Regions from separate parts of the Massilia sp. TSP1-1-2 genome, predicted to be linked through region 2. Evidence: predicted binding sites of a transcription regulator. Region 2 holds the regulator's gene; each other region holds the start of a gene.

Region 1 (8,099 bases), on a different contig from region 2:
GCTTCGGGACGCAGCGCGCTGGCCTTGTCGAACAGGGATGCCGCCGCGCTGAAGTGGCGCGCCCGCAGGTTCGCTTCGCCGGCCAGGGCCAGCAGCTCGACATCGGCGTCGTCGGCCTCCAGGAGCGGGCCGAGCAGGGCCAGCGCCGCTTCCGGATGGTCGGCGCTGATGTGCAGCGACACCAGCAGCTTGGTCGCGTAAGGGTGGCCGGGATAGGCGTGCAGAAATTTTTGCAAGTGCTGCTCGGCTTGCTGATGGGCGCCCAGCGCCGACTGCACGGCGCCGGCCAGCAAGATGGTGGGGTAGTGCTCGGGCGCAGCGCGCAGCAGGCGCTGCACCGATTCGAGCGCGGCCGGCAGTTTGTTTTCGCGGTAATTGAGCACCGCTTCCGAATACATCAGTGGCAGGCTGCTGCCGGCCACCTTGCGCGCTGCCGCCAGCGCCGTGCGCGCCTCGGCAAAGCGGCCAGCGTCGGTTTGCAGATTGGCGACGTCGATCAGCGCCTGGGCATTGTTGGGGCGCCGTTCGAGGATCTTGTGCTGAATCGCCAGCGCCTCGTCGGCCTTGCCGTCGGCGCGCAGCAGGTCGGCCTGGAAGCGCAGGCATTCGATGTCGCCCGGGCTGGCGGCGAGCGCGCGCTTGAGCAGGGCCAAGGCGGTGTCGGGTTGCTTTTGCCACATTGCAATGCGGGCCAGACCGAGCAGGGCTTCGGGCGCGTCAGCGTGCAGCTTGAGCGCCTCGTCGAACAGCGCGCGTGCCGGTTCGACCTTGCCCAGGCCCAGCAAGGCGCTGGCGCGCAAGGCCAGCGTGGCCGGGCGCTGAGTTGGCGCCGCATCCGGCGCAATATCGGACAGGATGCGGTCGTACTGGCCCTGCATCAGCAACGACTTGCCCAGCAACAAGGCGACGGTACCGCTGTCGGCCCCTAAGGCCAGCGCGAGGCGCAACTCTTTTTCGGCCGATTCGGCGTCTCCCTGGTCAAGATAGAGTTCACCAAGCAAGAGCCGCGCAGAGCGGTTGTCGGCGTCGTGCTGGATCACATTCTTGAGCTGGATCACGGCTGCGCGCAGGTCGCCCTTGTCGCGGAATTGGCGCGCTTCGGCGATCATGGTGTCGGGGTCGCTGCCGCGGCAGCCGGCGATGGTAATGCCGAGCGAGACGGCCAGCGCAGCCGCTACTGAGCGCGACCAAAGGGGCTGTTTGTGTCCGGACATGGAATTCTCCTGGGCGATTTGACGGATATCATTGCTAGATTAGGGACACAGCCACGGCACTCTTTGATTTCAAACAACGATTCCCCTTACACACAAACTTGCGCGCAATCGGTTCCGTATTGCTGCAAATCAAATGCGTAAATCGACCGGCCCGTAAAATTTTCAACAATGCCGTGTGGACGGTGCCGGCCGCAGCCATGCGGCAACTTGGAGGAATGTCAATGAAGCCGTGCCAGATCGAGCGTGCCTGATGGCGAGCGCAGACATGGATCCCGTCGCCTACCGCCATGCGCTAGCCGGCCTGGACGCGCAGCCGCGACGCTGGGTCATCACCGGCGTGGCCGGCTTCATCGGCTCGAACTTGCTGGAAACCTTGCTGCGCCATGGCCAGCACGTGACGGGCCTGGATAATTTCATGACGGGCTACCGGGAAAACCTGGAGCAGGTGCGCTCGCTGGTGCCGCGCGCCGCGTGGGCGCGTTTTCGCTTTGTCGAAGGCGATATCCGTTGTCTGGCAACGTGCAAGCAAGTCTGCCAGGGCGCCGAATTCGTGCTCCACCAGGCGGCGCTCGGCTCAGTAGGGCGCTCGATCGAGGATCCGATCCTCACCAGCGACATCAACATGATCGGTTTTCTGAATGTGCTCGTCGCCGCGCGCGATGCCGGAGTTGCCCGTCTTGTCTACGCGGCGTCGAGCGCGACCTATGGCGACCATCCCGAGTTGCCCAAGGTCGAAGAGCGCATCGGAAGGCCCTTGTCGCCCTATGCGCTGACCAAGCATGTCAATGAAGTTTACGCCGACATGTTCGCGCGCTGCTACCAGACAGAATCGATCGGGCTGCGTTACTTTAATGTATTTGGGCCGCGCCAAGACCCCGACGGTCCTTACGCTGCGGTCATACCGCAATGGTTCAGCGCAATGATCAACAATGCCAGGCTCAATATCAATGGCGACGGAGACAGCAGCCGCGATTTTTGCTTTATCGATAATGCGGTGCAGGCCAATTTGCTCGCCGCACTCACCACCAAGCCAGAGGCCGTCAACCAGGTCTACAACGTGGCAGTCAATGCCAGGACCAGCTTGAACGAGTTATATTGCCTGATGCGCAACATGCTCGACGAGCGTTTCCCCCACCTGGGCGACTACCAACCGCACTACACGGACTTCAGGGTGGGCGATGTGCGTCACTCGCAGGCAGATATTTCAAAAGCCGCCCGGCTGCTGGGCTATCAGCCTAGCCATCGGCTCGACGATGGACTGCGCGCTTCGCTTGACTGGTATATCGCGCACTTGCAGGCGCCGCTTCGCTGACTCACACCGGTGGCCTGCGGGTAGGTAACACCCGCACCACGCCGCGGAAGTCGACCGTATGCAAGGTCACCGGCCGGCGCCACACTTTTGCCACGTAATCCATCACTTTTTCGGCCTGTTGCAATTCTAGACCCCGTCCGTCGCGCAGATAGTCGTGGTGCAAGTCGAGGCTGCCGTCGGCCCCCACCTTGGTCACGCTCACGCAGGGAGCGCCGTAGTTGTACTTGGGCGCAAGGATTGCTTCGCGGATTGCACATATATCGCGGTTGGCGATGCGCGTTTCGCCATCCTTGCGCATTTCGTAGACGAACAAATCGAGTTGGTCGGCCAGTTCCTGATCCAGGTAATTGCGGATGAAGCCAAAGTCGTCTTCCTCACGGACAATTTGGCGAGCCTTTTCCATGCCATGTTTGTCGATGATGTACTCCCACATCGAAAAGCCCAGGTGATAGGGGTTGACCGACAGCGACAATTGCTGGCCGCTGCCAAAGGGACGCACCACGTCGGAATGCGACTTGACGGCCGCCACGTAAAGGTCGTGCGGCAGGAAATGTGCTTCGCGCAGCAAGCGCGCATGCCAGTAGGACGCCCACCCCTCATTCATGATCTGGCACGCAAAAATGGGATGGAAGTAAAAAGCTTCCTCGCGCACGGCCAGGAAGATATCGCGCTCCCAGTCTTCCATGTCGGGTGCATAGTGCGCGACAAACCACAGCAAGTCGTACTCCGGCTGGGGAGGTAGCGGCGAACGCTGGGGCGCCTCGTTTTTTACCTCCGGCACGGTTTCGCCCGGCAAGCGAGAAAAGCGGTGATAGAACGGATCCGGACCCCGCTCGGCGGGCGGCGCGATGAATTCGGGGTAGCGTGGACGGTGCAGGGCCTGGTTGACGTCGATGTGGGTTTCCAGCGCCAGCGCCGCGTCGAGCACCGCCTCCACGCGCGACTGGCCGTGCGCCGCCAGCGCGCGTTCCAGCCGCAAGGCCCGTGCAGCGCTTTGTTCGAGTATTTTCCCCCCGGCCATGGAAATGAAGCGGGTGAACAGCTGGTTGTTTTTCGCGAAGTCCGCATGGCCAAGCACGTGCGCGGTGATCAGCGTGTTTTCGGCCAGCGAGTTTTGCTCCTGCATGAAAGCGTGGCAAGGGTCACCGGGAAACATCACTTCGAAAATGCGCGAATGGCCCATGTGCTGGCGCACCAATTGATGGATGTAGCGCACCCCGAACGACCAATGCCGCATACGCACCGGCAAGCCGTAGACGGCGATCTCGACCATGAAATTGGCCGGCACCAGGTCAAAGGTGACGGGATAAAAGTCCATCCCCAGTTCGACGGCGAGTGCCTCGATCTGTTCGGCGTACTGCGCCAGCGTCTCTTGCACGGAACTCATGGGCGTACCTCGGCAGTGTCTGCTTCCACTTCCTTGGAGAAGAACTTTCGCAGGGCGCGCCAGACGTCATCGGGCGCCGACAGGACGCTGCTACTGATCGGCAAGCCGCGCCGCTCCAGTTCATTGCACAAGCGCCGCATTTCCGTTTCCAGCGCGCGCGGCACGCCAGGCAGCGTTTCGACATAGCCGATGTAATTCAACATGCCCCCCAGTTCGCTCAAGGACTGGTTGGCTGCCGCGCGGTCCTCGGTGAAGTTCTCGCCGTCCGAGGCGTAGAACATATAAATGTTGTTGTGCGCCGCATCGAGTTCCTTGCGCACCAGCTCGTTCACGAGACGGAAGGCGCTCGAAGCGATGGTCCCGCCGATGCCCGTGACCTGGAAAAACTCGCGCTCGCTGAACTCCCACGCATGCGTGGTGTGGGCGATAAAGCGCGTTTCCACCTTGGCATACTTGCGGCGGATGCCTTGCAGCGCAAAAAAGAAAAAGGACTTGGCCAGCTTGCGCTCGAGCTGCGTCATGCTGGCCGACACGTCGATGACAAACAGGATGGTCGCGCTGGTACTCGGCCGCACGCGCGTGACAAGCTGGCGAAAGCGCAGGTCGTCATTCGTAAAGGGCACTGGATTCGTTTGCACGGCGCGCCGCTTGATCGCTTCCTTGACGGTGCGCCGCCGGTCCAGCCGCGAGCGCGCGCCGCGCTTGTCCCAGCCTTCGCGCACCAGTTCAACTTCATCGATGCGCGCACCCGGCTTGGGCTGCAGGTCGGGCAGCTTGAGTTCTTCCCAGATCCAGTCCATGACGTCGTCGATGGAGAACTCGAGCAGCAGGCGCACTTCGCCGTTTTCGCTGCCGCCTTCACCCGACTCGCCACTGCCCGAAGAGGGCTCGCTCTGGCCGGACTGGAGCACGTCGCCCGGCTGGCCTTCGCCCTGGCCGGCGCCCGTCTGGCTGCGGCCTTCGGCCAGCTTGAAGCGGGCGTGTTCAAGCATGCGCACCGGCACCTGCACCGTGCGCTCCTGCGGCCCGGTGATGAGGTCAGGGCCGGCGATCAGGTCGGGCAAATGGCTTTGCACGGCTTCGCGCACCTTGTCGTTGTGCCGCAGCCAATCACGCGCTCCGCGCGAAAATAAGTCATACCACCCCGTGTTGATCATCGCTGTCACGCCATGCCTCCTGACCCGCTGGTGACAATCCCTTACTCTTGCGCCAGCAGGGTGGTCACGTAATTGAGCGCTTCGCGCGCGCTGTGGCCGTCGTAGCCGTATTCGTCTACCAGCCGTTTTTCAACGGCGGAAATCTTGGTGCGGATTTCATCGTCCGGCCGCTTGGCCGAGCTGACCAGCCGCAGCACGTCGCGCCGCTGCTCGAACAGATACTGTTGCACCGCATCGTTCAACTGCAAATGGCTTTCGAGGCTGAACTTGATGCCGCGCTTGTAGGCGCCCATGGCCTTGCGCACGACCTCCTGGCGGAACGACTGCTTGCCTGACTCGGAAATATGGATTTTTTCTTCTACCGCCCGCAAAAAGCGTTCGTCCGGTCGCCTTTCCTCGTTGGTGATGGGATCCTTGATCTGCCGGTTGTCGAGCATGGATTCAACCTCGTCGAGGTATTTGTTCAGCAAATCCTGCGCTTCCTGTTCAAACGACACGAACAAGGCCTTGTGCACGTCTTCCTTGACCCAGCGGTTGTAGAAGTCCTTGCGCGTCAGTACCAGGTAGTCGACCCATTTGCGCTTTTTCTTGGGATCGATGCGCGCGTCGCTTTCGATGCCATCCTTGAGCGCGAGCAGCACGTCCATGGTCGACAGACTCTTGCGGTTGGACTGAATGATCGCGCTCGACAGCGCGTTGATCACGAAACGCGGCGACACGCCCGCCAATCCTTCATCGGGCGCCTTGGCCTTCTCTTTGACACGCCGGACCTCGGTCCGGTTCACGCCATCGACTTCTTCGTCAGCGTGGATGCGGATTTTCTTGATCAGTTCAACGTCTTTTTCGTCGCCGTCCTGGATGCGGCTGAGAATGGCGAATACGGCCGCCGCGTGCAGTACATGCGGGTCGAGGTGAACATCGCGAAAGGCCGGCGCTGCCGACGAAATAAGCTTGCGGTAGATGCGCGCCTCTTCGCGATAATTAAGCGTGTAAGGCACCTGGATGATGACCATGCGGTCGAGCAATGCCTCATTCTCGCTCTCTTGCAGGAACTTGCGAAACTCGGCCAGATTGGTGTGCGCCAGGATGGTTTCATCGAGGTAGATGAGCGGAAAGCGCGACACCTTGACGTTTTTTTCTTGCGTGAGCGTGAGCAGCAAATACAGAAATTCGCGCTTGACCTTGAGAATTTCGATCATCTCGAGCACGCCGCGGCTGGCGGCATACACGGCGCCCGACCATGACCACGCGCGCGGGTCGCCCTCGTCGCCGTACTGCGCCACCTTGGACAGGTCGACCGAGCCGACCAGGTCGGCCAGGTCGGCGGTGGTGGGGTCATGCGGGGCGTAGGTGCCGATGGCGCTGCGCCCCGATTCGGACACGAAAAAACGTTCCACCGGCATCTGCATGAAGTCGCCGGCGAACTGGTCTTCAAGGCGCGCCCGGCAATGCGGGCACACTTCGCCGGTGATGTCGATGCCGTAGGTGTTGCGGCAAGTGGCACGCATGGTGTGCGGCACCAGGTGCAGCGGCGACTCGTGCACCGGGCAGCCGGCGATGGCGTACAGCGCGCCTTCGTCGGTATAACTGTATTCCTCCAGGCCGCGCTTGAGCAAGATGACCAGCGTGGACTTGCCGCCCGACGGCGGACCGAGCAGCAGCAGCAGGCGCCGCCCCACCTCGGAACCGGCCGCCGCCGCCTTGAAGTAATCGATCACGCGCTCGATCGCGTCGTCAATGCCGAACAAATCTTCGTTGAACAGGCTGCAACGGAAATGGCCGTCCTCGTCGCTGGTGCAGGTGGCGCGGATCATGTCCCAGATGTACTGGTGCGACGTGCGGGCGACCTGGTGCGGCGCGGCGGGCAGCACCGCTTCCATAAAGCCGGAAAAAGTGCCGGACCAATGGCCGGCCCGGTGCTCCCTGGTGAACTGGGTCAGGCTGTTCAAAAAGTTCACTTGCTGGTCCGCCAGCCGGTTGCCGTTTTCCTCGCTGGGTGTAATCACGTTTCCTCCGCTAATGGTGGGCACGACGGACATGGCCGCTCGCCGTGCGTCATTTAAGTATCAGCGTGCGTGGCATCGCGCGGCTGACCAGCATCAACGTGCGGGACTGAACCTTTATTTGCGAGGGCGGTCTCAAACGTAGTACGAGCACGCGAAAAAAAGCAAAAAAAAGCGCCCGAAGGCGCCCTTGATGCTCCGGCAAGCCGGCGTTAAAACGTGGCATTCAGGGTCACCCGCAGTGCGCGCGGCGAGCCTGGCGTGATGTTGTTGTTGCCATTGGCCGAAGCCCAGTACGCCTTGTTGAGCAGGTTCTCCACATTGGCCTGCAATTGCAGGTTGTTGTTGACCTTGTAGAACAGCGCCACGTCGACCCGGGTGTAGGCGGGCAGGGTGACGGCATTGTCGACGGCCGCATAAATGCTGTCGCGGTAAGACACGCCCAGGCCCGCGCCCCATTGGCTGTCCAGGTCGTAGCGGTTCCATAGCGAAAACGTTTGGCGCGGCACGTTGGCCAGCGTGGCGCCGGTTAGCGTCGTGCTGCCCTTGATGAACGCCAGCTCGGCGTCCTGGTAAGCGTAGCCGCCCATCACGCTCCAGGCGGCATTGACCTTGCCCGTCAAGCCCAGTTCCACCCCCTTGGTGCGCTGGCCGTCGGCAAGGATGTTTTGGGTAGCATCGTTCGGGTTGGCGATGATGACGTTGGTACGGTCGAGCTTGTAGACGGCGACGCTGGCGGCCAGGTCGGGGCGGATATCCCACTTGGCGCCCAGTTCCAGGTTCTTGAATTTTTCCGGATCGAATGCGGCCACGCGCGCGGTCAGCGAACCGAGCTGGTCGCCGGCACGGGGCACGTAGGCCAGGCTGTAGCTGCCATACAGCGACAGCGCTTCGAATGGCTTGTAGACCAGGCCCAGGCGCGGCGACACTGGCGTGTCGCGCACGCCCAGCCGGGCCAGCGTGGCCGGGTTCTTGTTCTCGAAGTCAACCTTGAAACGGTCGTAACGCACGCCCGCGATGACTTGC
Region 2 (8,099 bases):
TTGAAAACGTGTACCGTCTGCAGGTGATGAACACCGGCGAAACGGCGCATCGCTTCCACATTGTCGTCAGCGGCCTGCCCGGGGTGCGCCTGGCCGACCAGGAAGAAGTGCTGCTCGACGGCGCCAGCACGCGCGCCGTGCCGGTGCGGGTGCAGACCGAACGGGCAGCCCTGACGGGCGGCTCGCATGCGATCATGTTCGAATTGAGCGCGATCGACCAGCCCTCGCTCAAGGTCACCGAAAAAGCCGTATTTATCGTACCGAGATAATGAAGGAGAACCGCATGCAAACTGCTTCCCAACCCAGGCTGCGCACGGCGCCGCCATGGTATGCCCAGCGCTGGCCATGGCTGCTGATGCTCGGGCCGGCCGTGGTCCTGGTGGCCGGCGGCTACACCGGTTACCTGGCCTATACGCGCCAGGACGCGATGGTGGTCGACGACTATTACAAGCAGGGCAAGGCGATCAACCAGGACTTGCGGCGCGACCGCGTGGCCAGCGCCCAGCGCCTGTCGGTGGCGCTGCACTACAACGCCGGCGCGCATGCGATGCAGGGCGAATTGACCAGCTTTGGGCGGCCGGTTACGACCCCGTTCAGGATCGGACTGGCGCATTCGACGTTGCCTGAAAAAGACATTTTGCTCGCCGTGTATCCGGATGCGCAGGGGCGTTTTTCGGCGCCGCTGCCGGCGCTGGAGCAGGCGCGCTGGCAGGTGAATGTGGAAGGGGGCAAGCGCGACTGGCGCCTGGCTGCCGAATGGCAATTTCCGGCCCAGCAGTCGATGACGATCGACGCCGATGCGGCCATTGCGCCATGAGGCAGGGCATGAAGCGCCTGGCGATGGCGGTGCTGTGGCCATCGTTCCTGGCCGCGGCGCTCGCTGAAGGCTTTTTCTTCTCGTGGGTCGAGCCGGAAGCGCTGTCGTCGCTGGCGCCGATGGCGGTCTACAGCATCGGGTTTTTCTTCTTCTGGACGTTTTGCACGCTGGCCGGCTTGCTGACGGGGTATTTGATCGTGGTGCCGGACGATGGAAAGGCGCCGTTTTGAGTCGTTGGGTCCCATGGGGCCCAAGTGACCAACGACGGCTGGCGCGTGAACGCGGGGGCGACGATTGGCGGCAATGGAACGGTTCAACTGAGCCAATGTTCCATGGGTCCGTCGCGTGCGCGACGACGATGTGGGGGGACTGTTACGGGTAGCCTGACTCAGGCCATCGGGCTGCACTGCGCGGTACCGGCGGCCATCGCCTTGAGCATCACCGGGTCGAGCAGCGTCACTTCGCGCTTGTCGACCTTTAACCAGCCCTGCTTTTTGAAGCGCGACAGCAATCGACTGATGCTTTCAATGGTCAAGCCCAGATAATTGCCAATATCTTCACGCGACATGCGCAACTGAAAGCTGGTCGGCGAATACCCGCGCGCCGCGTAGCGCGACGACAAATTGACCAGAAACACCGCAAAACGCTGCTCGGCGCGCATATTGCCCAGCAATAGCATGACGTTTTGTTCACGCGTGATTTCCTGGCTCATGATGCGGTGAAAATGACGCAGCAGCGTCGGCACCTGGCCGAACAAGTCTTCAAGGCGGGTGAACGGAATCTCGCACACTTCGCTATCCTCGAGCGCCACTGCGTCGCAATGGTGGCGGTCGCCGCTGATGGCGTCCATCCCCAGCAATTCGCCGGCCATCTGAAAACCCGTAATCTGTTGTTCTCCGGCCGCATTGACCTGGTAAGTCTTGAAATGGCCGAAGCGAATCGCGTACAAACTGCGAAAAGGCTGATCCATTTGGTACAGGCGCTCGTCGCGCAAAATGCGGCTGCGCTTGCCAATGATCTGGTCCAGCCGACTCAGTTCGCCCTCGTCGAGCCCCATGGGAAGGCATAATTGGTGCATGCTGCATCCTGCGCAGCTTGCTTTCAAGACGTTGATATTTAATACAGCTGCAGGGGGATTCGGTTGATTCATTCAGGCATCATACTTCATCGCAGCTTATCGGGTTTTTAAAAAGCGGACATCCACGTGCAAAACATCGCCCGTCACCTTGGCCTTTTTCGCCTTCTTCGGCTTCTTGACGACCTGGCCTGCCGTATCGGTCAGCGGCACCCGGTGCTCGGGCGAAAAGCCGGGCTCTTCGATGCGTTCCAGGGTTTGCCGCGTGAACATTTCAATGGCGGCGAGCAAGTCCACCTCATCGGCGCATACCAGCGACACCGCCTGGCCCGCATTGCCCGCGCGGCCGGTGCGGCCGGTGCGGTGGATATAGTCTTCGGCCACGGTGGGTAAGTCGAAATTGACCACTTGCGGCAAGTCGTCGATGTCCAGCCCGCGCGCGGCGACGTCGGTTGCCACCAGTATCTTGCACTGGCCCGCCTTGAAACGCTCCAGCGCCCGCAGGCGCGCCGGCTGCGCCTTGTCGCCGTGAATCGCGTCGGCCGCCACGCCATTTGCCGCCAGGGTGTCGACCAGTTGGTCGACACCCTTGCGCGTCTTGACGAACACCAGCACCTGGCCCCAGCGCAGCTTGTGCAACAAATGCAAGAACAGCTCGGGCTTGCGTTTTTTATCGACCGGCACCACCCACTGCCGAATCCGCTGCACCGTGCTGTTGCGCGCGCTAACTTCAATGCTCAAAGGGTTGTTCAAGAGCTTGCCGGCCAGCGCGCGGATCTCGTCGGAAAACGTGGCCGAAAACAACAGGGTCTGGCGCTTGGCGGGCAGGGCGGAAAAAATGTCATTCAGTTCGCGCGAAAAGCCCAGGTCGAGCATGCGGTCGGCCTCGTCGAGCACCAAGGTTTGCAACTGGTCGAACTTGACCGCATTCTGGCGGTACAGGTCGAGCAGGCGCCCGGGCGTGGCCACCAGTACGTCGAGCCCTTTGCGTAGCTTCATCATTTGCGGATTGATGCTCACGCCGCCGTAAGCGACATGGGTGCGCAGCGGCAGGCCGGCGCCATATTCCTTGAAACTGTCGTGCACTTGCTCGGCCAATTCGCGCGTGGGCACCAGCACCAGCACGCGCACCGCGTTGCTGCCCACCTGGCCGCCTTCCATGGTCAGGCGCTGCAGCAGCGGGAGGGCGAAACCGGCGGTCTTGCCGGTCCCGGTCTGGGCTGCGGCCATTACGTCGCGCCCGGCCAGGATCGGGCCGATCGCCTGTGCCTGCACCGGCGTGGCGCTCGTGTAGCCCAGCGCATCGAGCGTGCGCATGAGCGGGTCGATCAGACCGAGGGAAGCAAACGACATGGGCAAACCTTGCAGCGTTGGGAATGGAGCCGACAGTTTAGCCTGTCCGCCCGTGTCCGTCCCACAAAGGTGGGCCAGCGCGGCCGCGACGCTGCATTGCCAGCCTTCGGCTCAAGGCAATGTGGGGAGCGATGTCTCATCACCGGAAATTAGTCTGGCCCATCTGCATCACGACTTGCTGATTTTGGGACATGGAAATTATGGCGACCGCATTCAAAAAGACGCCGGGTATACGCATTCGGCGCGCTCACTGGCTCGCCTGCTCGAGAAACGGGGTCTGCCGAAAGCGTTTGCGGGCAAGGTCATCCTATGGTCGTGTTTCGGCGGCGCGGCCGCTGGCATGGCGCAATCGCTGGCATTCAAATTGTCCTGTCGCGGCTATACGAACGTCCAGGTAGGGGGCTGCCGCTGGATAACGGGCACCATCGTCAACCGTGTGCTGTTATGCCGCAGAAATACCACGCCCGAGCATATAGCCGGTGTGGATGCTCCCGCCGCCATGGAGGACATGATGCGCTACTGCGATAGGACCGTCGACGATGACATTGGCTGGTTTTCCCGCCTCCGTCGGCCCCTGCGGGGTTCTGTCGGATAATGCCGGAAGTCACGGACCGCGCTTGCTAAGCTGCGCCTACGACTACTGACCCGGAACCCCTCATGACCAGCCTCTTTTTCCTGTTTCGCCTCACCGTTTCCTGGATGGTGCTGTATTTCCTGTGCGCCTTGATCGCCAACGACGCGCTGCTGCAACCGATCGGGCGCGACGCCGGCGGCTTTATTGCGGCGACCGGCATGCTGCTCGGCGCCGTGGTCTTGATCACGGCCTTTTCGCACCTGCGCCGGGTGCGCCTGATTACCGGCGAAGTCAACAGCAGCTCGCTGTCGAACCGCCAGCGGCGCCAGATCGAAATCCCGTTCGAAGCGGGAGCCGCCTTCGACCTGGTCGAGGCGGCGGTGCGCGAACTGCCGGGCATCGAGTCGGTCGACAGCGCGCGCGACAGCTTGCAACTGCGCGCCAAGATCAAGCGTATCGACCCTTACAGTGGCGACACGGTGCAAATCCAGTTCACGCGCCACTTGCGCACCCACTTCAACCAGATCCTGGTGACGGTCGCGCCGAATGGCGAGGCCGGCAGCGTGACGCTCATTTGCGAACCGGAGCGCTCAGCCTGGAGCGACTGGTTTTTCGTCGACTTCGCCACCAACCTGGAAAACGCGGAAGCGATCGTGCGCTCGGTTACGCGGCGCGTGGCCGGCCTGCGCCGCGCCGAGCAGGCCAGCGTGGTCCAAAGCGCCACCGAAAAGGAATTGACGGTGGCCAAATTGAGTTTGCTGCACGCCCAGGTCGAGCCGCACTTTTTGTACAACACGCTGGCCAGCGCCCAACTGCTCACGCGCACCGATCCCCCCCGCGCTGACGAGATGCTGGGCAACCTGATTCTATACCTGCGCCATTCGCTGCCGCGCACCGAGGATAGCCTCTCGACCATTGGCGATGAACTCGAACGGGCCCAGGCTTACCTCGACATTCTGAAAATTCGCATGGGCAGCCGCCTGTCGCTGCAGGTCGAGGTCCCCGCTGCGCTGCGCGCCGTGCTGTTTCCCACGATGATGCTGCAAACGCTGGTGGAAAACGCCATCAAGCACGGGCTTGAACCCAAGTCCGGCGGAGGCACGGTGTGGATCCTGGCGCGCACCCACGAGACCGCGGTGGCGGTCACGGTGGCCGACGACGGGCGCGGTTTTTCGGCCGAGGGCGGCGGCACCGGCATCGGACTGCGCAATGTGCGCGAACGGCTGCGCCTGGCCTACGGCAGCGCCGCCTCGTTTGCCATCGTGGCCAATTTTCCCAGCGGGGTCGCGGCCACGATCACGGTGCCCAACACCGCCCTGAACACGATCAAAAAGGGAGCGCAGCATGACTAAGTGCGTAATTGCCGAAGATGAAACGCTGCTGCGCGAGGCGCTGGTGATGCTGCTGGGCGAGGTCTGGCCGGAACTGGACATTGTCGCGGCCTGCGACGACGGCGGCAGCGCGCTGGAAGCGATTGCCCTGCACCAGCCCGAGGTGGCCTTTTTAGACATTCGCATGCCCGGCTTGAGCGGCCTGGAAGTGGCCGCCGCACTGCCCGACGCCAGCCCCGGCACCCAGGCGGTGTTCGTCACCGCCTACGACCAGTACGCAATCGACGCCTTTGACAAGGGCGCAGTCGACTACCTGCTCAAGCCCGTGGCGCGGGCCCGCCTGGCGGCCACGGTGCAGCGCTTGAAAGCGCGCATCGCCGGCGGCGCCGGCGACAGCGCCGCGCTGGCCGCCCTGGTGGAGCGGCTTGGCCGCAGCATTCCCAACAGCGGCAAGGAGCCGCCGCTGGTGTGGCTGACCGCCAGCGCGGGCGCCGAAACGCGCCTGATCATGGTTGACGATGTGGCCTACTTCCAGTCGGACACCAAGTACACGGTGGTGATGACGGCGGGCGGCGAAGCGTTGCTGCGCAAACCGATCCGCGAACTGCTCGACGTGCTCGACCCGGCGATCTTCAAGCAGATCCACCGCTCGACCATCGTCAACCTGCGGGCGGTGGCGTCGATCACGCGCGATGACGCGGGCAGGGGCATGGTCAGGCTGAAAACGCGGCCGGAGACGCTGTCGGTCAGCCAGCCATTCATGTCGCTGTTTCGCAACATGTAATGCGTGTAAGCAGCGGTAACTATGTGTGTTGGCGAACAGAAGTTCATGTTGCCTCTGTTAAACTTCGTGCATGACCAGGAGCGGGCATCAGCCCGCTGCCTGTGGTCAGGCGCCATTGGCGTTTCGTCACTTGCGAAGAGGCACACAATGAAAAAATTACTAATCGCCGCAATGATCATGACGGCTGCGGCCGGCGCGATGGCGCAAAATCTCAGCCTGCAGCTGGGCCAGTCGGGCTACTACGGCAGCATCGACCTGGGTAACCTGTCGCGTCCGCCGGTGATCTACCAGCAGCCGATGATCATCCAGCAAATGCCGCAATACCGCAACGCGCCGCCGATGTACCTGCGCGTGCCGCCCGGCCACGCCAAGAAGTGGAGCAAGCACTGCGCTGCCTACAACGCCTGCGGCCGGCCAGTCTATTTTGTGCAGGACAGCTGGTACAACAATACTTATGCTCCGCAGTATCGCCGCTCGCATGGGGGCGATGGCCACCGCGACGAGAACCGTTACGACAACCGGCGCGACAATGACCAGCGCGGCTTCCGGCTCGACGAGCGTACCAATCACGACAACTACGACAAGCACGAAGGCAAGCACGAAGGCAAGCACGAGGACAAGCACGAAGGCAAGCATGACAAGGGCCACGGAAAAGGCCACGACAAGGACTAAGGCCACCCGCCGTGCGCCGCTCCTGTTGCGGCGCGTAGTAAACTCTCGTCCAATAACGGTGGACGGGAGGATCGCGTGCAGGGTGACATCGTCATTGTCGGAGGCGGCGCCGGCGGGCTGGAACTGGCCTGCAAGCTGGGGCGCAAGCTGGGAGCGGGCAAGGTCACGCTGGTCGACCGGGGCCTGACCCATATTTGGAAGCCCTCGCTGCATGAGGTAGCGGCCGGGACGCTCGACCTGCACCAGGAAGGCTTGTCCTACCAGAAGCTGGCGCATGACAACGGTTTCACTTTCGTCTATGGTGCCCTTACCGCGCTCAATGCGCCGGCGCACAGCCTGACCGTTGGCCCCATTGCCGGCGCAAACGGCGAGTTGGTCTTGCCGCAGCGTACCCTCTCTTTCCATACGCTGGTCATTGCCGTGGGTAGTACCTCGAATTACTTCGGCGTGCCCGGCGCGGCCGAACACACCATTTCCCTCAATGCCACCGAAGACGCAGAACGCTTTCGCCTGCTGCTGCTGACCCGTCTGGCGCAGGCCGATACCCGGCGCGCCGCAGGCGGCCAGGGCGCGGTCGACATCGTCATCATCGGCGCCGGCGCCACTGGGGTGGAGCTGGCCGCCGAACTGCGCCAAGCGAGCGGGGTATACGCCGCCTACGGCTTTGCCCACCTGCGGCCCGAACGGGACGTGCGCATCTTGCTGCTTGAAGGGGCGCCGCGCATCCTGGCGCCGCTGCCCGAGCGCGACTCGGCCCCCGCCCACAAGCTGCTTGAAGAACGCGGCGTCAAGGTCGTTACCGGGTGCCACGTGGCCAGCATCGAAGCGGACCGGGTGCTCGACGCCGACGGCGCCGCCTATCCCGCCAGCCTGTGCGTCTGGGCCGCCGGCATTCGCGCGCCTAGCTGGCTGGCGCAGCTCGGCTTGCCGGTGAATAAGGGCGGCCAGCTCGAAGTGGATGGTACGCTGCGCGTCACCGGCTTTGCCGACATCTACGCACTGGGCGATTGCGCCGCCAGCATGGGGGGCAACGGCAAGCAAGTGCCGCCGCGCGCCCAGGCCGCGCACCAGCACGCCGATTACCTGTGCCGCCAGCTTGCGCGCCGCGCGGCGGGCAAGGCGCCTGACAACACACCCTATGTTTACCGCGACTACGGCTCGCTGGTGTCGTTCGGGCACCGTAATACGGTCGGTAGCCTGATGGGTTCGCTAAAAGGATTGAACTTTTTCATCGATGGCTTTTTTGCGCGGATGATGTACGCAAGCTTGCACCTGATGCATCATGCGGCCGTGCTGGGCGCACTGAAAACGGCGCTGCTGGCGCTGGCGCGCTTTTTAATCCGGCGCAGTTCGCCGCTGGTCAAGCTGCACTGATCAGCGAGGGAGGACATTCAGGCTGGCGCGGCAGGATGATCGCCAGCGCCGTCCCGCCGCCGGGCAGGGCGGTCACGGTGAGCCGTCCGCCCAGGTAGCCGGCGCGCGCGCGCAGCAGG
Region 3 (8,099 bases), on a different contig from region 2:
TTCGGGAAGTGGCGCGCATCGCCGGGCTGGTGTTCCAGGGCTATCCGGGCCAGCCGAAAAGCGCGCGCCAGGTACAGGCCTCGTCGTCGCTGTTTTTTGAAGTCTTTCGCAAGCACGACGCGGGCAACCTGCTGCTCACGCAAGCGCAGCGCGAAGTGATGGAGCAGGAACTCGAACTGACGCGCCTGCGCGACACCTTGACCGAACTGCATGGCCGCGCCGTGGCGCATTGCGCCGTGCTGCGCGCCACGCCCTTCGGCTTTGCGCTGATGGTGGAACGCTTCCGCGAAAAGCTGACCACCGAAAAACTGTCGGACCGCGTCAGCCGCATGCTGCGCGAGCTGGAAAAGGCGGCCACGCCTTGAATGGACGCGAGATTGTGCTGGCGGGCGAACCCGTGCTGCTGCTGCCGGAAAAAGCGCTGTACTGGCCGGCACGCAAAATGCTGGTGATCGCCGATATCCACTTTGGCAAGGCGGCGTCGTTTCGGGCGCAGGGCGTGCCGGTTCCGCGCGGCACCACCACCCAGAACCTGGAAGCGCTCGATGCGCTGATGGCCGAACATGACACCGTGGAAATTGTCTTCCTGGGTGACTTTTTGCACGCCAGGGCGGCGCACGCGCCGGCAACGTTAGCCGCCATGCTGGCGTGGCGCCAGCGCAACAGCAAGCTGCGGCTGACGCTGGTGCGCGGCAACCACGATTTGCGCGCCGGCGATCCGGCCGCCGCGCTCGCCATCGACATGGCCGACGAGCCGCACACGGTGGGCGCTTTTTCCTTTTGCCACCACCCGGACATTGCCGCGCCCGGCTATGTGCTGGCCGGGCACGTGCATCCGGTGTATATCCTGTCGAGCCGGCTCGATTCACTGCGACTGCCCTGTTTTCTGGCAGGCCCGACGCGCATGATCCTGCCATCGTTCGGCGCCTTTACCGGCGGCCACCCGGTCAACCCAAGTGCCGGTGAGCACGTTTATGTCAGCTCAGGCGAGGCCGTGCACTCTGTACGCTAACGTACTGACGTGTATGCATGCGCAGCGTACCTTACTGTTGAGAGTCGGAAAGATCCGGCACCGCCGTTTAACCTTTCAAGGAGAGCATCATCAAAACCTCACAAAAACTATTCACCGGGCTGATGGCCGTTGTTCCGATGTTTTCCATCTCGCTCGTCAGCGCGCCTGCGCAAGCGCAGCAATACCAGACTGCCACCACCGTGAGCGCGCCGCGCATCCGCGGCTTTGAAGTCGACGAAGTGCGCCGCCTGGTGCCGGGCGCCGAACTGAGCTTCAAGCTGTACGGCACGCCCGGCGGGCGCGCCAGCCTGAACATCAAGGGCGCTACGCGCAATCTGAACCTGACCGAAGTGGATCCGGGCGAATACGAAGGCACCTACACCATCAGCAGCCGCGACCGCATTACGGCCGACAGCCAGGTCACGGCCAACCTGCGCGTGGGTAATCTTGTCACCAGCGGCGTGCTGGCTGAGTCGGTCCAGCGCGGCCCTGGCGAGCGCCGCAACGACCGCGGTCAGTACGCCACCAATGACGGCGCCCCGCGCATCGAGCGTTTCGACGTGCGCGGCGACACCCAGCTCACGCCGGGTAATGAACTGAACTTCATGGTCTACGGCACCCCGGGCGCCAAGGTCGACATGGCGATCGAAGGCGCCAAGGGCGTGTTCTTCTTGCCGGAAGTTAAGCCGGGCGAGTATGCCGGCGAATACATCATCCGCCGCACCGACCGCATCGCGTCGAACAGTGTCGTGACGGCCAATTTGCGCGTCGGCAACCGTGTCGCGACAAGCAAGCTGAACAAACCACTGCTGCTGGCAAGCACGACGCCGATGACGGTCACGGCCGTGCCGCGCTATTGCGGCAATTGCGCGGTGGTTGAAACGGTCAACGTGGTGCAGGTGGATGGCGACGGCAGCTACCTCGGCACCATCGGCGGCGGCGTGATCGGCGCGGCAATCGGCAGCCAGATCGGCGACGGCAAAGGCAAAACGGCGGCGCAAATCGCCGGCGCACTGGGCGGCGCGTATATCGGCCGCAACATCGAGCGTAATGCCAAGCGTACCCAGCATTACGAAGTCGTGGTCCGTTTCGCCAATGCCGGTACCCAGACGGTGACGTATGAGCAGGACCCTGGTCTGCGCGTAGGCGAAAAGGTCAAGGTTAACAACGGCGTACTGGCCCGCGATCCGGGCTAAGCGCGATCTGCCAATTCTGTCGCTTGAATAAAAAACGGCGCCCTTTGGGGCGCCGTTTTTGTTTGAGCACTGGGGTCAAATCGTCGTTGCCAGTGACTGGTCGTTGCCGGCTGCCGCTTCGGCCTCGGCCTTGGCCTTGGCGGCGGCATTCGCCGTTGCCTTGGCGCGCGAACGGGAAGGCGGCAGGCGACGCAGCGTCTTGAGCGCTTCGGCGTCCTTGATGCCGATGGTGCGCTGGTCGACGGTGATCAGGCCGATTTCGTTAAAAGCCGACAGCGTGCGGCTCACCGTTTCTAGCGTCAAGCCCAGGTAGCTGCCGATTTCGTGACGGGTCATGCGCAGGTTGAACAGCTTGCTCGAGTAACCCATGGCAGCGAAACGGTCGGCCAGCGAGACCAGGAAACGGGCCACGCGCGCTTCGGCCGACAGGGCGCCGAGCATGCCGATCATGGCTTGTTCGCGCACCAGTTCGCGGCTCATGACGCCGTACATGACGTTTTCCAGTTCCAGGTGCACGCGGCCGAGCGCGGTCAGTTTTTTGAATGGCAGCAAGATCAAGTCGCAATCGGACAGCGCGACCGCTTCCGAGGCGTAATGACGGGTGTGAATGCCGTCGACGCCGAGCATGTCGCCCTTCATGGGAAAGCTGAGCACCTGCTCGTTGCCGAATTCGTCGATCAGGACGGTTTTGAGAAAGCCCGAGTTGACGATGTACAGCGTATCGAAGGCTTGGCCGATGGTGTGCACGCGCTGCCCCGTCTTGAACTGCACATGCTGGAACAGCAATTCTTCGCTGTTAACGGACACGGCGGCGGTAATGTGCAGCAAGTCGCACACTTCCTTGAGGTTGGACCAGAGGCGGCCTTGACGCTGGCGACCGGCTTCCATGGGTGAGGAATGCAGGGTCGACGAGGGGTTGGTACGGTTATCTGACGTTGGCGTGGACAGCATGCTCATCTCCAGGTGAAAAAACTTTTAGGTTCAAGCTGCGGCAATCACGGGCTAAAACAACGATCTGTGATGCCGCGACCGGAGCTTTGAAAGTGATGGAACAGCACGGCTGGGATAGCTTGCGTCGTTGAAAGTGAACCGCAGGAAAGCCCGAATCGTTGGATTTAGTATGCCAACTCGAGTCCGGTATTGATATCAGCGACGGCTGAATCTGGGAGTAGGATATGGCGGGCCTTTGTAGGATGAATCCTAACAAACGTTGGCATTGTCATAGGGGGAGGGGGCGGAACGGCGTGGCGGAAAAACGCTTGGCAAATACCTGGCGAAAGCATTCGATTGACGTTTGTCCGCACGAAATTGCACGGATGTTGTCTAAAAATCTTCGCTTTGCTTCATGAACGAAATGGGGAAAGCAAACGGTGCGCCACCGCGTACTGGACCATTTCGGACAGCGAGGTCATGCCCATTTTTTGCATGATGCGCGTCTTGTGGGTGCTGACCGTCTTGACGGACAAGTGCAGGCCGTTGGCGATTTCGGTGATCGACTTGCCGCCCACGAGCAGGGAGAAAACTTCGAATTCGCGGTCGGACAATTGCTTGTGCAATAGTTGCTCGTTGGGCGTCATGATGTTCAGCGCAAGCTGTTCGGCCACTTCGGTGCTGATGTACGGGCGCCCGGAGGCGACCTTGCGGATCGCGCCCACCAGTTGCGTGCCCGCGCTCTCCTTGGTCAGGTAGCCCTGGGCGCCGGCGCGGATCGCGCGCACCGCGTATTGCTCTTCCTCGTGCATGGTGAGGATCAGGATGGCCAGCTTGGGCGCTTCGCTCTTGATCTGGCGAATCAGGTCGACGCCGCTGCGCCCGGGCATCGACAAGTCCAGCAGCAGCAGGTCGAAGCCGCCCTGGCGCACGTGCGAGAGCACTTCGAACCCATTGGTGGCTTCGCCCACGATGTCGATATCGAGTGCGCCGTCGAGAATGCGTTTGAGGCCTTCGCGCATGATCGTGTGGTCGTCGGCAACTACTATTCGTATCATAAGTGGGCAATCTGGCAGTGTGGAGTATCCGATTATTACCGGTTGTTAGTTACTAACTTGTAAAAATGTAAGTACACCCGTAGCCTACGGTGGAATTGGCAGCAACGCAACAGTTATGACGCCAAGCTGCCCGCTTAGCTGCCCGCTAGCTGCCCGCTTAACTGCCCGCTAGCTGCCCGCTTAGCTGCCCGCTAGCTGCCCGCTTAGCTGCCCGCTAGCTGCCCGCTTAGCTGCCCGGTTCGCTGATCAAGCGGTGCACCAGCACCGGTTTGGTCGTGTGCGAGAGGACCTTGTTGGTGACGCTGCCGAGCAACAGCTGTCCCCAGCCGCTACGCCCGTGCGAACCAATGAAGATCAGGTCGCAGCGTTCGCTGTCGGCAATCTCGTCGATCTTGAGGCCGGCCGAATCGGCGAACGCCGTCATGGCGTCGGCAACCAGGCCGGCCTTGCGCGCCGCCTGCACCACCGCGCCCGTGTGCTCGTCGCCCACGCGGCGCATGTGGGCTATGTAGTCTTCCTCGCTGGGATAGGCCGGCGGCACGATCTCGACATACACGGGGTACTGGTACGAAGGCGCCACATACAGCACCAGCACCTGCGCGCCCATCTGGCGGGCAAACTCCACCCCCGCGCACGCGGTGTGACGCGAGACTGCCGAGCCATCCGTGGTAATCAGAATTTTTTGGTACATGCTGCATTTCTCCCAGAGTTTAGGTACATTTTCCCGTTTTCCAGGGTTTCTGACTATTGATAGAGCGCAAACGTTTGATACGGATCAAACTCCGTCTTGAGAAACAGCGCGTGCAGGGGCGAAATTTATTACTCAGGCGCGCCAAAATTCCCGACGTCGCGATGGTACGATTACGAAATACAACAGATGTTGACGCCATTTTGACCGCAAAGACACATTTTGCTTGTCGTGCTCACAAGTTTCTGACCTGATTAGGGGGCCGGGACCGCACAGTGATTTACCGCAGCCGCATAGCACTGCTACACTCGCATGAACGCGGCAAAAAGTTGCCACGGGTCATGCTCTGCCAAAAACTCGCAAGGCACAAATCATTCTGGACCACCGCGACATTTAATATTATGGAGAAGCAGGGATATGACCGACGCCGCTGATGATTTCGACGCACTGTTCGATGAAGTGTCTGCGCAACGAGATACCGCAATTGCAGCGCAACCGGCCGCCGCGCCCGCCAGCGCCGAAGATGACATGGACGCCCTGTTTGACCAGGTCGCCGCTGCCCATCCGCAACTGGTGGCCGTGGCGCCTTCCGCGCCCGCCCCGACACCGGCCGCAGCCGAACCTGCTGTCGCAGCTGAATCGGCCGCGCACGCCGACGGCGCCGAGGTCAACGCCGCCGACAAGCCGATGTTCGAGCGCCTGGGCGGCATTGTGCGCCTGCTGCACGATTCGCTGCGCGAACTGGGCTACGACAAGGCGCTCAATGAAGCGTCGAGCCAGATCACCGACGCCCAGGACCGCCTGGAATACGTCGCCAGCCTGACCGAACAGGCCGCCAACAAAGTGCTCAACACGCTCGACGAAGGCATGCCGGCCCAGGACGTGCTGTCGAAAAAGTCGAAAGCGATGGAAGCGCGCTGGGCCGACCTGTTTGCCGGCAAGCTGAGCATTGACGAATTCAAAACCCTGGCGGGCGATGCGCGCTCCTTTGCGCAAGCGGTGACGGAAGCGACCGAGGCCGAAAAAGCGCGTTTGCTCGACATCATGATGGCCCAGGACTTCCAGGACATCACCGGCCAGCTGATCAAGAAGGTGGTCACGATCACCAAGACGGTCGAGCACGAACTGGCCCAGCTGCTGCGCGACAATGCACCACCGGCCGTACGCGACAAATTGCAAGCCAAGCCTGCCCTGATGCAAGGTCCCGCGCTGCCGTCGGTGGCGCTCGACCAGGACAATGTTGACGATCTTTTAGCTGATCTGGGATTCTAATGGACGATATGCTCAAGGATTTCGTCGTCGAGGCGATGGATCTTGCAGTCAACGTAGAAGAGCACTTGCTGCGCCTCGAGCGTGACCCGAACAACAAGGAAACGCTGAACGCGGTGTTCCGCTCTTTCCATACCATTAAGGGCGGCGCCGGGTTCATGAACCTGCCGGCGCTGGTGGCCGCTTGCCACCTGACCGAAAACCTGTTTGACGCCTTGCGCACGGGCGCCGCGCCGGTAACGCCGATCGCGATCGAGGCGGCGCTGCAGGCGTCCGGTTTCGTGGCCGACCAGTTGACCGACCTGTCGAACGGCGCCTTGCCCGAGCAGCTGGCGTCGATGCCCGATTCGCTGGAACGCATTTTGGTCAACGCCATCGAAGGCAATACCGTTTCCGCACCCGCGGCGCCGCTGCCGGCCGCCCAACAGGCAACGCCGGCGATGCCAGCAATGCCGGTGGCGCAAGCACTACCGGTCACCTCGGTCGGCGCTGACGGCCTCGACTGGGAAGCAATGTTCATGGCGGTGGTGCCACCGGGCACCTACACTCCGGCCAACAGGCACGCTGCCGCATCCGCTGCGCCTGCGCCAAGCGGCGGCCCAACTATCGGCTCAACTATCGGCTCAACTACCGGCTCAACTACCGGCCCAACTACGGGTCCAACTACGGGGTCAACCCATGCGCCGGCTCACGCCCCAAGCGCCGGGGCAGCGGCCCAAGCCAAGCCGGCCGGCTGGGACGGCCAGGAGCGTCGCGACGAGAAGGTCCAGGAATTCCGGGCCGCCTCGGCACCCGTCAAGGAAGACAGCATCCGCGTCGACGCCGTCAAGCTCGACGCGCTGCTGGAAGTGGCGGGCGAATCCGTGCAAGCTGCCAATCAGGCGGCCGTACTGTTAGAGCGCCTGCTGCAGTTCAAGTTTGAAGGCGTGGCCGCCACGCTGATGGCAACGCTGAGCGAAACGCTCGAGCGCGCCTCGCGCTATTCGGCCGAGCTGCAGCGCGCCACACTGGCGACCCGCATGCAGCCGGTAGGGCGCTTGTTCCAGAAGTTTCCGCGCCTGGTGCGCGAGCTGGCCAAGGACCTGGGCAAGGATGTCGAATTGACCATTGAAGGGGCGGAAACGGAAGTGGACCGCGTCGTCGTCGACAGCCTGTACGATCCCTTGGTGCACATGTTGCGCAACGCGCTGGACCATGGCGTGGAGTCGCCCGAAGACCGGCTCGCGGCCGGCAAGCCGGCCAAGGCCTTCATTTCGCTCAAGGCCTGGCAAGAAGCCAACAGCGTGATGATCGTGCTGCAAGACGACGGCAAGGGCATGGATCCGGTGCGCCTGCGCAAAAAAGCCATCGAAAAGGGTTTGATCAACGAATCCGGCGCCCAAAGCGACGAGGAAGCTTATCAGTTGGTATTTTTGCCGGGCTTTTCGACCAAGGATGTGGCGTCCTCCGTTTCCGGACGCGGGGTCGGCATGGACGTGGTCAAGACTGCGGTCGAAAAAAACCGCGGCGCGATCCATATCGAGTCTTCGCTCGGGCACGGCACCAAGTTTGCCATCCGATTGCCGATCGAATTGTCGATCGTGCCAACGATGCTGGTGTCGACCTCGGGCGCAATGCTGGCGCTGCCGATGGCTGTCGTCCAGCGCGTGGTGGAGTTGCCCGACAGCTTCATGAATGTGGGCGGCGCCCCGGTCTTGAAAGACCAGGGCCGTCCGCTGCCGGTGCGTTCGCTGGCCGGCGCGCTCGGCTACGATGCATGCCTGGAGAAAGTGGGCATCGTGGTCGCTGCGCCCCAGCCCTACATCCTGGCGGTCGCTGCGGTCGACGGCACGGCCGACCTGGTGATCAAGCCGATGACCGCCATCACGGTCGACGGCATCACCGGCACGGCGCGCTCGGCCGAGGGCGAGCTGGTGCTGGTGGTAGGATTGTCGTTCCTGATGGAC

The links. Region 2 encodes FNR, which switches genes on or off when oxygen is low (the NO sensors DNR and NnrR bind a similar motif). Its sites were predicted from a motif close to TTGATNNNNATCAA; they were not measured.
Region 1: the regulator FNR is predicted to act here: its motif matches at 7,160-7,173, upstream of ACP7BV_RS19400 (serine protein kinase).
Region 3: the regulator FNR is predicted to act here: its motif matches at 4,962-4,975, upstream of ACP7BV_RS15375 (universal stress protein).

What each region holds. Positions count from the first base shown of each region.
Region 1 covers NZ_JAFCTU010000025.1:12,680-20,778, reverse strand. The annotation lists gene prsT (XrtA/PEP-CTERM system TPR-repeat protein PrsT) at 1-1,214, opposite strand, end outside; gene ACP7BV_RS19415 (SDR family oxidoreductase) at 1,465-2,526, shown strand; gene ACP7BV_RS19410 (SpoVR family protein) at 2,528-3,913, opposite strand; gene ACP7BV_RS19405 (DUF444 family protein) at 3,910-5,070, opposite strand; gene ACP7BV_RS19400 (serine protein kinase) at 5,112-7,076, opposite strand; gene ACP7BV_RS19395 (TonB-dependent receptor) at 7,286-8,099, opposite strand, start outside.
Region 2 covers NZ_JAFCTU010000021.1:78,145-86,243, forward strand. The annotation lists gene ccoG (cytochrome c oxidase accessory protein CcoG) at 1-269, shown strand, start outside; gene ACP7BV_RS17910 (FixH family protein) at 284-817, shown strand; gene ACP7BV_RS17915 (hypothetical protein) at 826-1,047, shown strand; gene fnr (fumarate/nitrate reduction transcriptional regulator Fnr) at 1,206-1,967, opposite strand; gene ACP7BV_RS17925 (DEAD/DEAH box helicase) at 1,992-3,245, opposite strand; gene ACP7BV_RS17930 (hypothetical protein) at 3,298-3,840, shown strand; gene ACP7BV_RS17935 (sensor histidine kinase) at 3,903-5,171, shown strand; gene ACP7BV_RS17940 (LytR/AlgR family response regulator transcription factor) at 5,164-5,934, shown strand; gene ACP7BV_RS17945 (hypothetical protein) at 6,082-6,606, shown strand; gene ACP7BV_RS17950 (NAD(P)/FAD-dependent oxidoreductase) at 6,682-7,980, shown strand; gene ACP7BV_RS17955 (sensor histidine kinase) at 7,967-8,099, opposite strand, start outside.
Region 3 covers NZ_JAFCTU010000016.1:46,387-54,485, forward strand. The annotation lists gene ACP7BV_RS15350 (ligase-associated DNA damage response DEXH box helicase) at 1-365, shown strand, start outside; gene pdeM (ligase-associated DNA damage response endonuclease PdeM) at 362-1,012, shown strand; gene ACP7BV_RS15360 (glycine zipper 2TM domain-containing protein) at 1,150-2,208, shown strand; gene ACP7BV_RS15365 (Crp/Fnr family transcriptional regulator) at 2,284-3,096, opposite strand; gene ACP7BV_RS15370 (response regulator) at 3,552-4,196, opposite strand; gene ACP7BV_RS15375 (universal stress protein) at 4,423-4,887, opposite strand; gene ACP7BV_RS15380 (protein phosphatase CheZ) at 5,302-6,156, shown strand; gene ACP7BV_RS15385 (chemotaxis protein CheA) at 6,156-8,099, shown strand, end outside.